DNA from 2 places in the Spirosoma montaniterrae genome. Region 1 is predicted to be linked to the other one. Evidence: riboswitches for the same ligand, from Rfam matches in the RefSeq annotation. Region 1 holds a riboswitch; the other holds the start of a gene.
The links. A riboswitch is a leader RNA that binds a small molecule or an ion and turns the genes downstream of it on or off. The one in region 1 is predicted to bind S-adenosylmethionine.
Positions count from the first base shown of each region.

Region 2: it holds a riboswitch for S-adenosylmethionine, as region 1 does, so the genes downstream of both, AWR27_RS01930 (O-acetylhomoserine aminocarboxypropyltransferase/cysteine synthase family protein) here and AWR27_RS16195 (homocysteine S-methyltransferase family protein) in region 1, are expected to answer to the same signal.

Region 1 is NZ_CP014263.1:3,736,374-3,741,761, reverse strand. Features, by position in the region: gene AWR27_RS16205 (DUF1553 domain-containing protein) at 1-2,289, opposite strand, end outside; gene AWR27_RS16200 (Ppx/GppA phosphatase family protein) at 2,444-3,328, opposite strand; SAM riboswitch class I at 3,518-3,623, shown strand; partial or broken gene AWR27_RS16195 (homocysteine S-methyltransferase family protein) at 3,732-4,330, shown strand; partial or broken gene AWR27_RS26205 (endonuclease domain-containing protein) at 4,382-4,693, shown strand; partial or broken gene metH (methionine synthase) at 4,832-5,388, shown strand, end outside.
Region 2 is NZ_CP014263.1:447,370-452,757, forward strand. Features, by position in the region: gene AWR27_RS01915 (glycoside hydrolase family 28 protein) at 1-1,403, opposite strand, end outside; gene AWR27_RS01920 (hypothetical protein) at 1,427-1,750, opposite strand; gene AWR27_RS01925 (DciA family protein) at 1,874-2,200, opposite strand; SAM riboswitch class I at 2,391-2,507, shown strand; gene AWR27_RS01930 (O-acetylhomoserine aminocarboxypropyltransferase/cysteine synthase family protein) at 2,726-4,042, shown strand; gene AWR27_RS01935 (homoserine O-acetyltransferase family protein) at 4,124-5,173, shown strand; gene AWR27_RS25160 (hypothetical protein) at 5,265-5,388, shown strand, end outside.

The sequences.
Region 1 (5,388 bases):
AGGCCGGACGCTGGGGCCGCCAATGGCCGGGTTTAGCAACCCACTTACCGCCAGTGCCTGATCGCGGATTTGCTCGGCACTGAGCCGGACGCGTGGCCCCCGTGCCAGCAGCCGGTTGCGCGGGTCGCGTTCCTGTAAGTCTTTGGATACCAGTGCCGACTGCCGGTATGTAGCCGACAATACCAGCTCGCGTAGCAGTTTCTTCATGCTCCAGCGGTATGTATCCTGAAACCGCACGGCCAGCGCGTCGAGCAGTTCGGGGTGCGAGGGTCTGCCGCCCATTGTCCCGAAATCTTCGAGCGTTTCGACCAGCCCATAGCCGAACAACTGTTCCCAGAAGCGATTGACCATCACCCGCGCCGTGAGCGGGTTCTCGCGGCTAACCAGCCAGCGGGCCATGTCGAGCCGGGTTTGCATGGTTTTGTCCGCTACGTTTCCGATAGTGCGCGGTACGTCGGGCTGCACGGGTTGGCCTTTGGTGAGCCAGTTGCCCCGGATGAAGACGTGGGCTTGCCGGGCGCGGTGGGCCGGGCGTTCGCGCATGACGGGCGTCGTAATAGCCGGGATGCTCGTCAGTCGCTCCACCGAGTCGCGCAGGGCCGGGTTGCGACTGATGGGAGCCTGCGGTACGTCGAGATGAAACCAGTCGATGTGTACCAGATCGCTCCGAAATTCTTTGTCTTTGCGAAAGACCAGAAATACGGTATGCCGTCCGGGCCGCGTCAGGCCCGACGTCGGCTGCACAGTGGCCCGGTGCGTGCCGTAGGTTTTCCAGTTGTACCACTGCCCCGGTGCGCCGTCCTGCGTAGCCGGGATTTTGGTACGGCTGATGAGCGGGCCATCGGGCCGGTCGAGGTGAAGTTCGATGAATGACGAAAACGACGTTGTGTAGCGGTACGTAATAGCCGATACACCCGTCAGGTCCACGTTGTCGTAGCCCACAAACGCGCCTTCGGTGGTTTGCATAATGGCCGTTTGGTTGTCCCAGAGTTCGATGTGGCGGCTGGTACTGTCGAAGTCTTCGGCCTCGATGCGCCGGTAGCCAACCCGGCTGAGTAACTCGCTCCGTTGCTCGCCCAGACCTGTCAGCGGATCGCTGGGCAGCGTAGCGACTTCCGCCGGAACGCGCTGCCGAATCCAGCCCATCAGTCGCCGTAGGTACTGTTCGTTGTCGGGCGTGAAGGTGCTGAGTTTCGGCTTTTCGTTGTAGATGTCGCGGTCTTCGGTGTTGTTGAAAAACGCCAGAAACTTGTAAAAATCGGCGTGGCGGATGGGGTCGTAGGGGTGGCTGTGGCACTGCACACAACTCATCGTTGTACCTTGCCAAACCTCGAATGTCGTACTCACCCGGTCGATCAGGGCCATGTTGCGGAATTCCTCATCGTTGGTGCCGCCCTCGTCGTTAGCCATCGTGTTCCGGTGGAACGCCGTAGCAATCAGGTTGCGCTGATACGTAGCGGCATCGGTTGCGGGTAGCAGGTCGCCGGCCAATTGTTCGAGGGTGAAGCGGTCGAAAGGCAGGTCGCGGTTGAAGGCGTCGATGACCCAGTCGCGGTAGGTCCAGATGCTGCGTTCGAGGTCTTTTTCGTAGCCTTTCGAGTCGGCGTAACGGGCGAGGTCGAGCCACATACTGGCCCATCGCTCGCCAAATCGGGGCGACGCCAGCAATGTATCGACCAACTTCTCGTAAGCGTTCGGCGACGTATCACGCAGGAAGCGGGTGGCCTGCTGATGGGTCGGCGGCAATCCCGTCAGGTCGAGGCTCACCCGACGCAGCAACGTAGCGCGGTCTGCTTCGGGCGCGGGTTTCAGCCCTTCCTGTTCCAGCCGCTCCCGCACGAACGTGTCGATGGATTTGGTGGTCGCGTCGGTTCCCCGTTTTGGGGGAAGGTAGGCCCAATGGTCTTCCCACTCAGCTCCCTGATCGATCCAGTCGCGAATGAGGTTGATTTCGTCCTTGCTCAGGGGCGGGTGTTCGAGCGGCATTCGCAGTTCCGGGTCGTCGCTCACGAGCCGCTTCACCAGTTCCGATGCGTCGGCATCGCCCGGCACAATCGCGTACTTGCCCGACTTCGCTTTGGCTAACGCTTCTTCGCGAAACAGCATACTGAAGTTGCCGCTTTTCTTGATACCGCCGTGGCACGTAATGCACTTCGCGTTGACAATAGGTCGAATCTGCTCGTTATAACTGATGCGTTTGCCACCGAACAAACCACCCACCGTGCAGGCCGCTACCGTTGCAGTTAGGGCGAGTCCGCCGAGCCAGAAGTAGCGCATTGTCGGGAGCATCGTGATCAATCGGTTGAGTGTCACACAGTAGAACCGCACCGGCGAACCAGCTAATTTTCAAGACCGTATCGATCCTGCAAAGTCAAAAGCAATCTAAGCTTGTATTTTAACGTGGACTACGGAATAAAAAGAGTGGTGAAGGTCAAAACTGTTTTTAAACCCGCTTCTTTCGCGAAAGCTGGGCATAAACCAACTGAATAATGCCATCTTTCAGGCCCAGATCGGGCACGATAATCTGGCTGGCTCCGGCCCATTTCATCACGGAGATGTAGATGTCGGCGGCTGGTACAATCACGTCGGCACGGTCGGCATTCAGGCGGAGCTTATTGATACGGTCGTCTAAACTATAGCTGGCAACATGGTTGCGGATGCGCTCAATCTCAGCCAGCGACGTGCCTTCTTCGGTGGTTTTGGCCGCCAGATTAAACAGCTTGCTGATGTTACCGCCCGTGCCAATAGCCACCACGCCCTGCGATGAGTCGATATTTTCCTGAACCCAATCTTCAATTTTGCGCCAGGCTCCTTTTGTTTCTTTGCCCTCCAGCAGCCGTACCGAGCCAATTTTGAACGACTTCGAGTTGATTTTCTGCCGGTTCACATACACGTTCAGTTCGGTGCTGCCCCCACCCACGTCGATGTGCAGAAACTGCCGGTCGTCTAATGCCTGAACCACTACGTTGTTAATAAGTTCGGCCTCTTTCTGTCCGTCGATGATGTGAATTTTTACGGCGGTCTGGGCTTCAATGCGCCGGGCAACGTCGTGACCATTAGACGCTTCGCGCATGGCCGACGTAGCGCAGGCCATGTAATGTTCCACTTCGTGCAGTTCCATCAGCAGTTTATATACCTGCATCAGTTTGGCAGTGCGGGCTTCCGATTCGGGCGTGAGTTCGCCGAAATTGAATACGTCGTGACCCAGGCGTAGCGGAAACCGCACATACTCAACCTTCTTGAAGCTTACTGAATCGTTGTTATGAAGTATAGTAGAAATTTGCAGCCGGGCTGCGTTAGACCCAATATCGATAGCGGCCAGTTTCATAATGTGTTGAATGATTGACAGGTTGAATGATTGAATGATTGAATGGTTGAATGATGGAATGGGCTTTCACCAAAACAATCCATTCCATCATTCAATCACTCAACCAGTCAATCACTCAACCACTCAAAATTAAGTCGGCCCAAAAGTAAAGCTTTTTTGGGTTCTACCGGCCCAGTGTGTATTTTTACGAGCTTATCAAGAAAGACGGAGGGACTGGACCCTGCGATGTCTTGGCAACCGGCCACCTGGCACCGGTGCCACATTCCACCCCAACCCAGAACGGGGCAGATAAGGTAGTAACCAACCGTTGTTGTTGATAAGCCTGGTTTCTTTTCTGTAAATTTGCACTTTTTTGGGACGAACGGCTGTTCTCCTGCAAACAGGCTATAACGTATTGCATCGCTTGAAACCGATAACCGAACTTCTCCGCGAACGTATCCTCGTGCTCGATGGCGCGATGGGCTCCATGATTCAGCAATATCAGCTTACCGAAGCCGATTATCGGGTGAGCGATTTCAGGATTGGTCGCACGACCTGAAGGGCAACAACGATCTGCTGAGCCTGACCCGCCCCGATATTATTCAGGAAATACATCGGCAGTACCTCGACGCCGGGGCCGATATTATTGAAACCAACACGTTTAGCGGCACCAGCATCGCTATGGCCGACTATCGGATGGAATCGCTGGTGTATGAACTGAACTATGAGTCGGCGCGGATTGCGAAAGAAGTGGCCGTTGACTATACCCGCCAGAACCCCGACAAGCCGCGCTTCGTAGCGGGCGCAATGGGGCCAACCAACCGCACCGCCAGTCTCTCGCCCGACGTGAACAACCCGGCCTACCGCGCCGTGACGTTCGATGAGTTGGTCGATGCGTACTACGAACAGGTTTCGGGCTTAGTTGATGGCGGTGCCGACCTCTTGCTGGTCGAAACCATTTTCGATACGCTCAATGCCAAAGCCGCGCTGTTTGCGATTGATAAGTACTTTCAGGAACACCCCACCCCCGGCCCCTCCCCGTTAGGGAGGGGAGCGATTGCTCAGGCTCAGCCGTTGGTTTATAACAACGCGCCGTTTTACCATACAGATTCTGAGCGTTGGAAGTCGTTGAGAGAATTCGCGCGTGAACACAGAAAGCAACCAACAAAGGCAGAAGACGTTCTCTGGCAGCAATTGCGGGGGAGACAGTTGCTGGGGCTTAAGTTTCGCCGACAACACGCCATTCAGGATTTTATTGCCGATTTTGTTTGTATTGAGAAGCGTTTGGTAATTGAAGTGGATGGCTCGATTCATGACCAACAGCAGGAATATGATCTGTTACGCACAGAGTATCTCAATGCGAATGGATTTAATGTTGTCCGTTTCACAAACGAGCAAGTTCTTCACGACGTAAGTTCAGTTCTTAAGCAAATAGAAAAAGCCATTGCCGAGCAATCGAAAGAGTTGAAAAAAACGACTGAGGCTACTCCCCTCCCTAACGGGGAGGGGCTGGGGGTGGGGTATCTCCCCATCATGGTCTCCGGTACCATCACCGATGCCAGTGGCCGGACGCTGTCGGGGCAAACGACCGAAGCGTTTTTGTATTCCATCTCGCACCTGCCGCTGCTGAGCGTGGGGCTGAACTGCGCCCTCGGTGCCGAACCGATGCGGCCCTACATTCAGACGCTCGCCAAAGAAGCTCCCTTCTTTACGTCGGCTTATCCAAACGCCGGTTTGCCGAATGCGTTTGGCGAGTACGACGAAACGCCCGATATGATGGCCGCCCAAATCGAGGGCTTCATCCGCGATAGCTTCGTCAATATTGTGGGCGGCTGTTGCGGCTCTACGCCCGCGCACATCCGCGCCATTGCCGACGTGGCAGCCAGGTACCCGCCCCGACAACTGCCCCAACCCGAACCATACCAGAAACTGAGCGGACTGGAACCGCTGAAAATCACCGAACAAACCAACTTCCTGAACGTCGGCGAACGGACCAACGTAACCGGCTCGAAGAAATTTGCGCGGCTTATCAAAGAAGGCAACTACGACGAAGCCCTGAGCATTGCGCGTGGGCAGGTAGA
Region 2 (5,388 bases), 2.5 Mb from region 1:
ATCCCATTGCGGCAATCGGTAAGCAACAGAGCGGGCCAATCAGATGTTTTGTGTGCCTGCCGCGCCGAAATGTCGCGCAGTCGGAAGTTGCTTACATTGGTCAGTACCAGCCCACTCTGCCAGCCGGGTTCGGGCTTTTCGTCGTTCCAGCGCACGGCGATGTTGTCGAGCGTCAGACCATCAACGCCCTCGAAGCGCATAGCGTGAGCAGTGCGTTTGTCGGGCGTGGCTTCAGGTTCCATAAACACCTGAACGTTGGCGATGCGGATGTTTTCCAGGGGTTTTCCCACGGTTGTGATGATCCGGCTCGTTCCCTGGGCGTGAGCAATCACGTTATCGATGGTGATGTTTTTGATGGCCCCTACTGCCGAGGTTGGGTTGCGTTTTTTGAGTACGAAATAAAACACCTCTGCATCGCCCCACCAGTTCCAGTGTCGTCGGTGCAGGTCAATGGTCAGGTTCGAGAACTTGATGTCGCTCACCGTTGCTCCATCCTGCACGTTGATACCCATGCCTTTGTTAGCATCGCGGATAACGCAATTGCTGAAAATGACGTGCCGGATGGGCGATAGCGTTTCCGTGCCAATCATCAGGGCGGTCGATGAACTGGTCAGGATACAGTTATCGACCACAATGTTTTCGGTTGGGTACGATTTGCCGCTGGGTTTAAAATCCCATGAGCCTGATTTGAGACAAATGGCATCGTCGCCGGTCGAGATGATGCACCCCGAAATATGAGCGTTGCTGGTTCCGTCGAGGTCGATACCATCGGAGTTTACGCCCATCTTCAGGTCAGAGGTAATGGTTACGCCCCGAATCTTCACCTGCTGGCACCCCCAGATGCGCATACACCAGAGGGAGGTGTTTTCAAACGTCACATCGTCGATTGTGATGCCGGTACATTCTTTAAACAGCACCCCAAACGCGCTGTTGCCTACCCGGTAGCTGCGTTTCATTTCTACGCCCGCTTTTTTGGCAATTTCTACCTCTTTGGCAATTTCTACGTCGCCGTAGTTGTAATCGGTCCACTGGTATTTTGCCTGCCCGTCAATTTTTCCCCGGCCTGTAATGGCGATGTTTGTGGCGTTTTCGGCATAGATAAAACCGTCAGCTTTGAAGGCCGGATTGGGCAAATCGGCGTACAAAATGGCCCCGGCATCCACCTGAAGCGTGATATTGTCGTGTAGCACAATGCCAAGGCAGGTATAGTGGCCGGGCGGCACCTGCACCACGCCCCCGTTTGTTGTTCGGGCGGCTGCAATAGCGTTGGCAATGGCCCCGGTTGCATCATCGCCTTTTTGGCCGGTAGCTCCATACTCGCGAATATTATAAATCGGGGGTGAGCCAATTGCAACTGTACTGAGGAATAGCAGAAAAAATGAGAATAAATACTTGATTATCATAGAATCGGGTAGGTTTCAGTTGGTCATTTCTTCGCTTTCTCCGCTTCAAGCAATAGCGTCACAATGGTCCGATGGCCGTTGTCGCGGGCGCGGTCGATGGCGCGGAACCCGTCGCTGTCCTGATAAAAAACGTCGGCTCCCTGCGTCAGTAAAGCCTTTACTGCCAATTCGTTACCCGTCCAGGCTGCCTGCACCAATTCTTTTCCCAGTTTCCCGTTTCCGGTTGTGCCCGATTGGTTTGGCCGGATCGAAGCCGCCACCTGACCCGTCCGCAGAACGGTGCGTGTGCTGGTCAACTGACGTTCCTGAGCGAGTTGGGCTTGTCGAACGGAGTCGGGAGTTGCCACAAATCCGCTAAATCATGGTACATGACCCAACATGCACAGGGGCGAAAACTGACTATCAGGGAAAAACGATTCCGTCTGTGCAGATTATACAAACAACTCGCAGACTAAAAGGGAGATTTGTTACTAAATGAACACCACGTCGTCAATGACATCGGTTCCCATGTCTTTGTTGATGACCTGAATGAGCTTTTGCTTGGCATTCACGAGTTCGCTGCGGAGGGGGGCGGAGGTCAGTTCGATGTGCAGCTTACGGTCGCGGACGTAGATGCGGTTGGTGCGTGAGGCAATAGCCTGCCCCATCATGCGGCCCCAGAACGCTTCGAGGTAGGTTTCGTTAAAGCGCGATTGAAGCTGATAATGTTTCAGCAACTGCCCGATGGCGTCTTTTACGGTGGTGGTGCCAGCTACGCGGGTGGCGTTTTCGCGATTGTATTTGTAGGGCTGATGCATACGGGGCGGTGTGTCTTTCCTACAAAAGTAAACAGCCCCCGGTTTTACTACCTATGCCGCTGACCAATTTTTTAGAAAAATAAGGGAACGGGCAGAAATCGCGGCAAACGTTTGGAAACAGGCGCGTTGGCTTGTATACTTGCGGCATCAAGTCAATTCTACGCGTTGCTTACCGTCGTCAACGCGCGTTGATTTATACAGAAGCGGGGAGAGATCAGGCTCTTCGAACCGCTGGCAACCTACCACTTGGCAAGGTGCTAACTCCTGCCTAAAATGACCCAAACGTGGTCATTAGGAACTATAAATCGAATACGAACATGCTCTGTATCAGATGCTGTATGCCCTACGGGGCCAGCTAAAGCACATCCGCCACCCGCACACACCAGATCGGGAGTGATTTGGCGTGCCATTTTTCAGTTGTAAAGTTATCGGGTTGTACAGTTGTAAGGTTTGCAACCACCCAACTCCACCGCCCGCTCAACTTTACAACCCTACAACTTTTACAACTTTATAACTCCGTCAAAAATGTCTTCTCAACTGCATTTCGATACACTGCAACTGCACGCTGGTCAGGAGGCCGACCCCACTACCAACTCGCGGGCGGTGCCTATTTACCAGACAACCTCTTACGTCTTCAACGATTCGGCGCACGGTGCCGATTTGTTCGCGCTGAAGGCGTTTGGCAATATTTACACCCGCATCATGAACCCCACGTCCGACGTGTTTGAGAAACGCATGGCGGCTCTTGAAGGGGGCGTGGCCGCTTTGGCCGTGGCATCGGGGCAGGCGGCTCAGTTCATTGCCCTGACCAATATCCTGAATGCGGGCGATAACTTTATTTCGACCTCGTTTCTGTATGGCGGCACCTACAATCAGTTCAAGGTGTCGTTCAAACGGCTTGGCATCGACGCTCGTTTTGCCAATGGCGACAAACCAGAAGCCTTTGCCAAACTGATCGACGAAAACACGAAGGCTATTTACCTCGAAACCATTGGCAATCCCGGTTTCAACATTCCTGATTTTGATGCCATTGCCGAGTTAGCCAGGCAACATGACCTGCCAATTATTGTCGATAACACCTTCGGGGCGGGTGGCTACCTGTTCCGGCCTATCGAACACGGCGCGGCTGTGGTGGTGGAGTCGGCTACGAAATGGATTGGCGGCCACGGTACGAGCATCGGCGGGGTGATTGTCGATAGCGGTAACTATAACTGGGGTAACGGCAAATTTCCGCAGTTCAGCGAACCGTCCGAGGGCTACCACGGCATGGTGTTCAGCGACGTGTTTGGCGTGGGCGGCCCGTTTGGCAACATCCAGTTTATTATCCGAGCCCGCGTCGAAGGGCTGCGCGATTGGGGACCGGCCATTAGCCCGTTCAACTCGTTTTTGCTCTTACAGGGCCTCGAAACGCTCTCGCTGCGCGTTGACCGCACGGTACAAAACGCCCTCGCACTGGCACAATGGCTCGAAGCGCACGAACAGGTTGACGTTGTAAATTACCCCGGTCTCGAAAGTAGCTCATACCACGAACTGGCGAAGAAATACCTCAAGCGCGGCTTCGGGGGCGTATTTACGTTCAAAGTGAAGGGCGGAAAAGAGGCCGCCGATCAGTTTGTGAACAGCCTGAAATTAGTGAGCCATCTCGCCAATGTCGGCGACTCAAAAACGCTGATTATTCACCCGGCCAGCACCACCCATCAGCAACTGAGCGAACAGGAACAGGCCAGTGCAGGCGTTGAACCCGGCCTGCTGCGTATTTCTGCCGGTATCGAGCATCTTGACGACATCAAGGCCGATCTCGAACAGGCGTTTGCCCAGATTGCCGAACCCGTAGCAGCTTAATTGTTTCAGGTACTGTGTTCTATGTACTACGGGCACTCAGTCCACTGTAGCACATAGAACACAGTATTAGGTACGTAGGATATGACCTTTTTCGATTACAAATATTCGTTTCCACTCGAATCGGGGCAAATCCTGCCCGGTTTCCGGTTGGCCTATACCACACGTGGCACATTAGACAATACAGCCTCGAACGTGGTGTGGGTATGCCACGCCCTGACCGGCAACGCCGACGCGGGCGACTGGTGGGGCGGTATGGTTGGGCCGGGCAAATACTTCGACCCTGCCCGCGACTTCATCGTCTGTGCCAACGTGCTGGGATCATGTTACGGCTCAACGGGGCCGCTGTCGGATAATCCTGAAACGGGGCAACCGTACTACTACGATTTTCCGACCCTCACGATTCGCGACATCGTGGCGGCTCTCGATTTGCTGCGTCAGGAGTTAGGTATCGAAAAAATCCGTACCTGTATTGGCGGGTCGGTAGGGGGCGAGCAGGCGTTGGAATGGGCTGTTATGCAGCCTGATGTTATTGATAATGTGGTGGTTATTGCCACCAGTGCGGTGGCATCGCCATGGTGTATTGCGTTCAACGAAGCCCAGCGGATGGCTATCGAAGCTGATCCTACGTGGGGCGAACGCCGTGCCGATGCGGGCATGGCCGGTATGAAGGCCGCCCGCGCTATGGCCATGATTTCGTATCGCAACTATGATACCTATGGCTTCACGCAGGCCCTCGACAACAACGAACAACTCGACGGTTACAAGGCCGCGTCGTACCAACGCTATCAGGGCGAAAAAATCGCCGAACGCTACAATGCCTTCACCTACTGGACGCTCTCGAAAGTGATGGACTCACACAACGTGGGGCGCAATCGGGGCAGCATCCTGAACGCGCTGGGGCAAATTAAAGCCCGTACACTGGTGGTCGGCATTAGTTCCGACTTGCTGTTCCCACCTGGGGAGCAACAATTTTTAGCCCGTCACATTCCCAACGCCACCTATCAGGAAATAGACTCGCTCTACGGACACGATGGATTTTTGATCGAGTTTCGGCCTTTAACCAATATCATCCGAAGATGGATGGAGTCGGCGGCTGCGGAGTCGCTTGTGCCAGTGTCTGCGCGTTTATGAATTGAGAATTACTTCGAGCAATCCACTTTTTCAGCACCATTGTGCCGGGAAATTTTAACCCGGATTTATTGCTGAATACCATTTTGCCGTTTTGCTCACTCACGTTGCCATACCCCTCGCTGAGTTCATTGTTTTTTACCAGAAATGCCACCTGCCGAACGGATTTCTGCCCCTCCGACAGAAAGGTGTAATCCGCCATCAGCGTGTCGCCCATC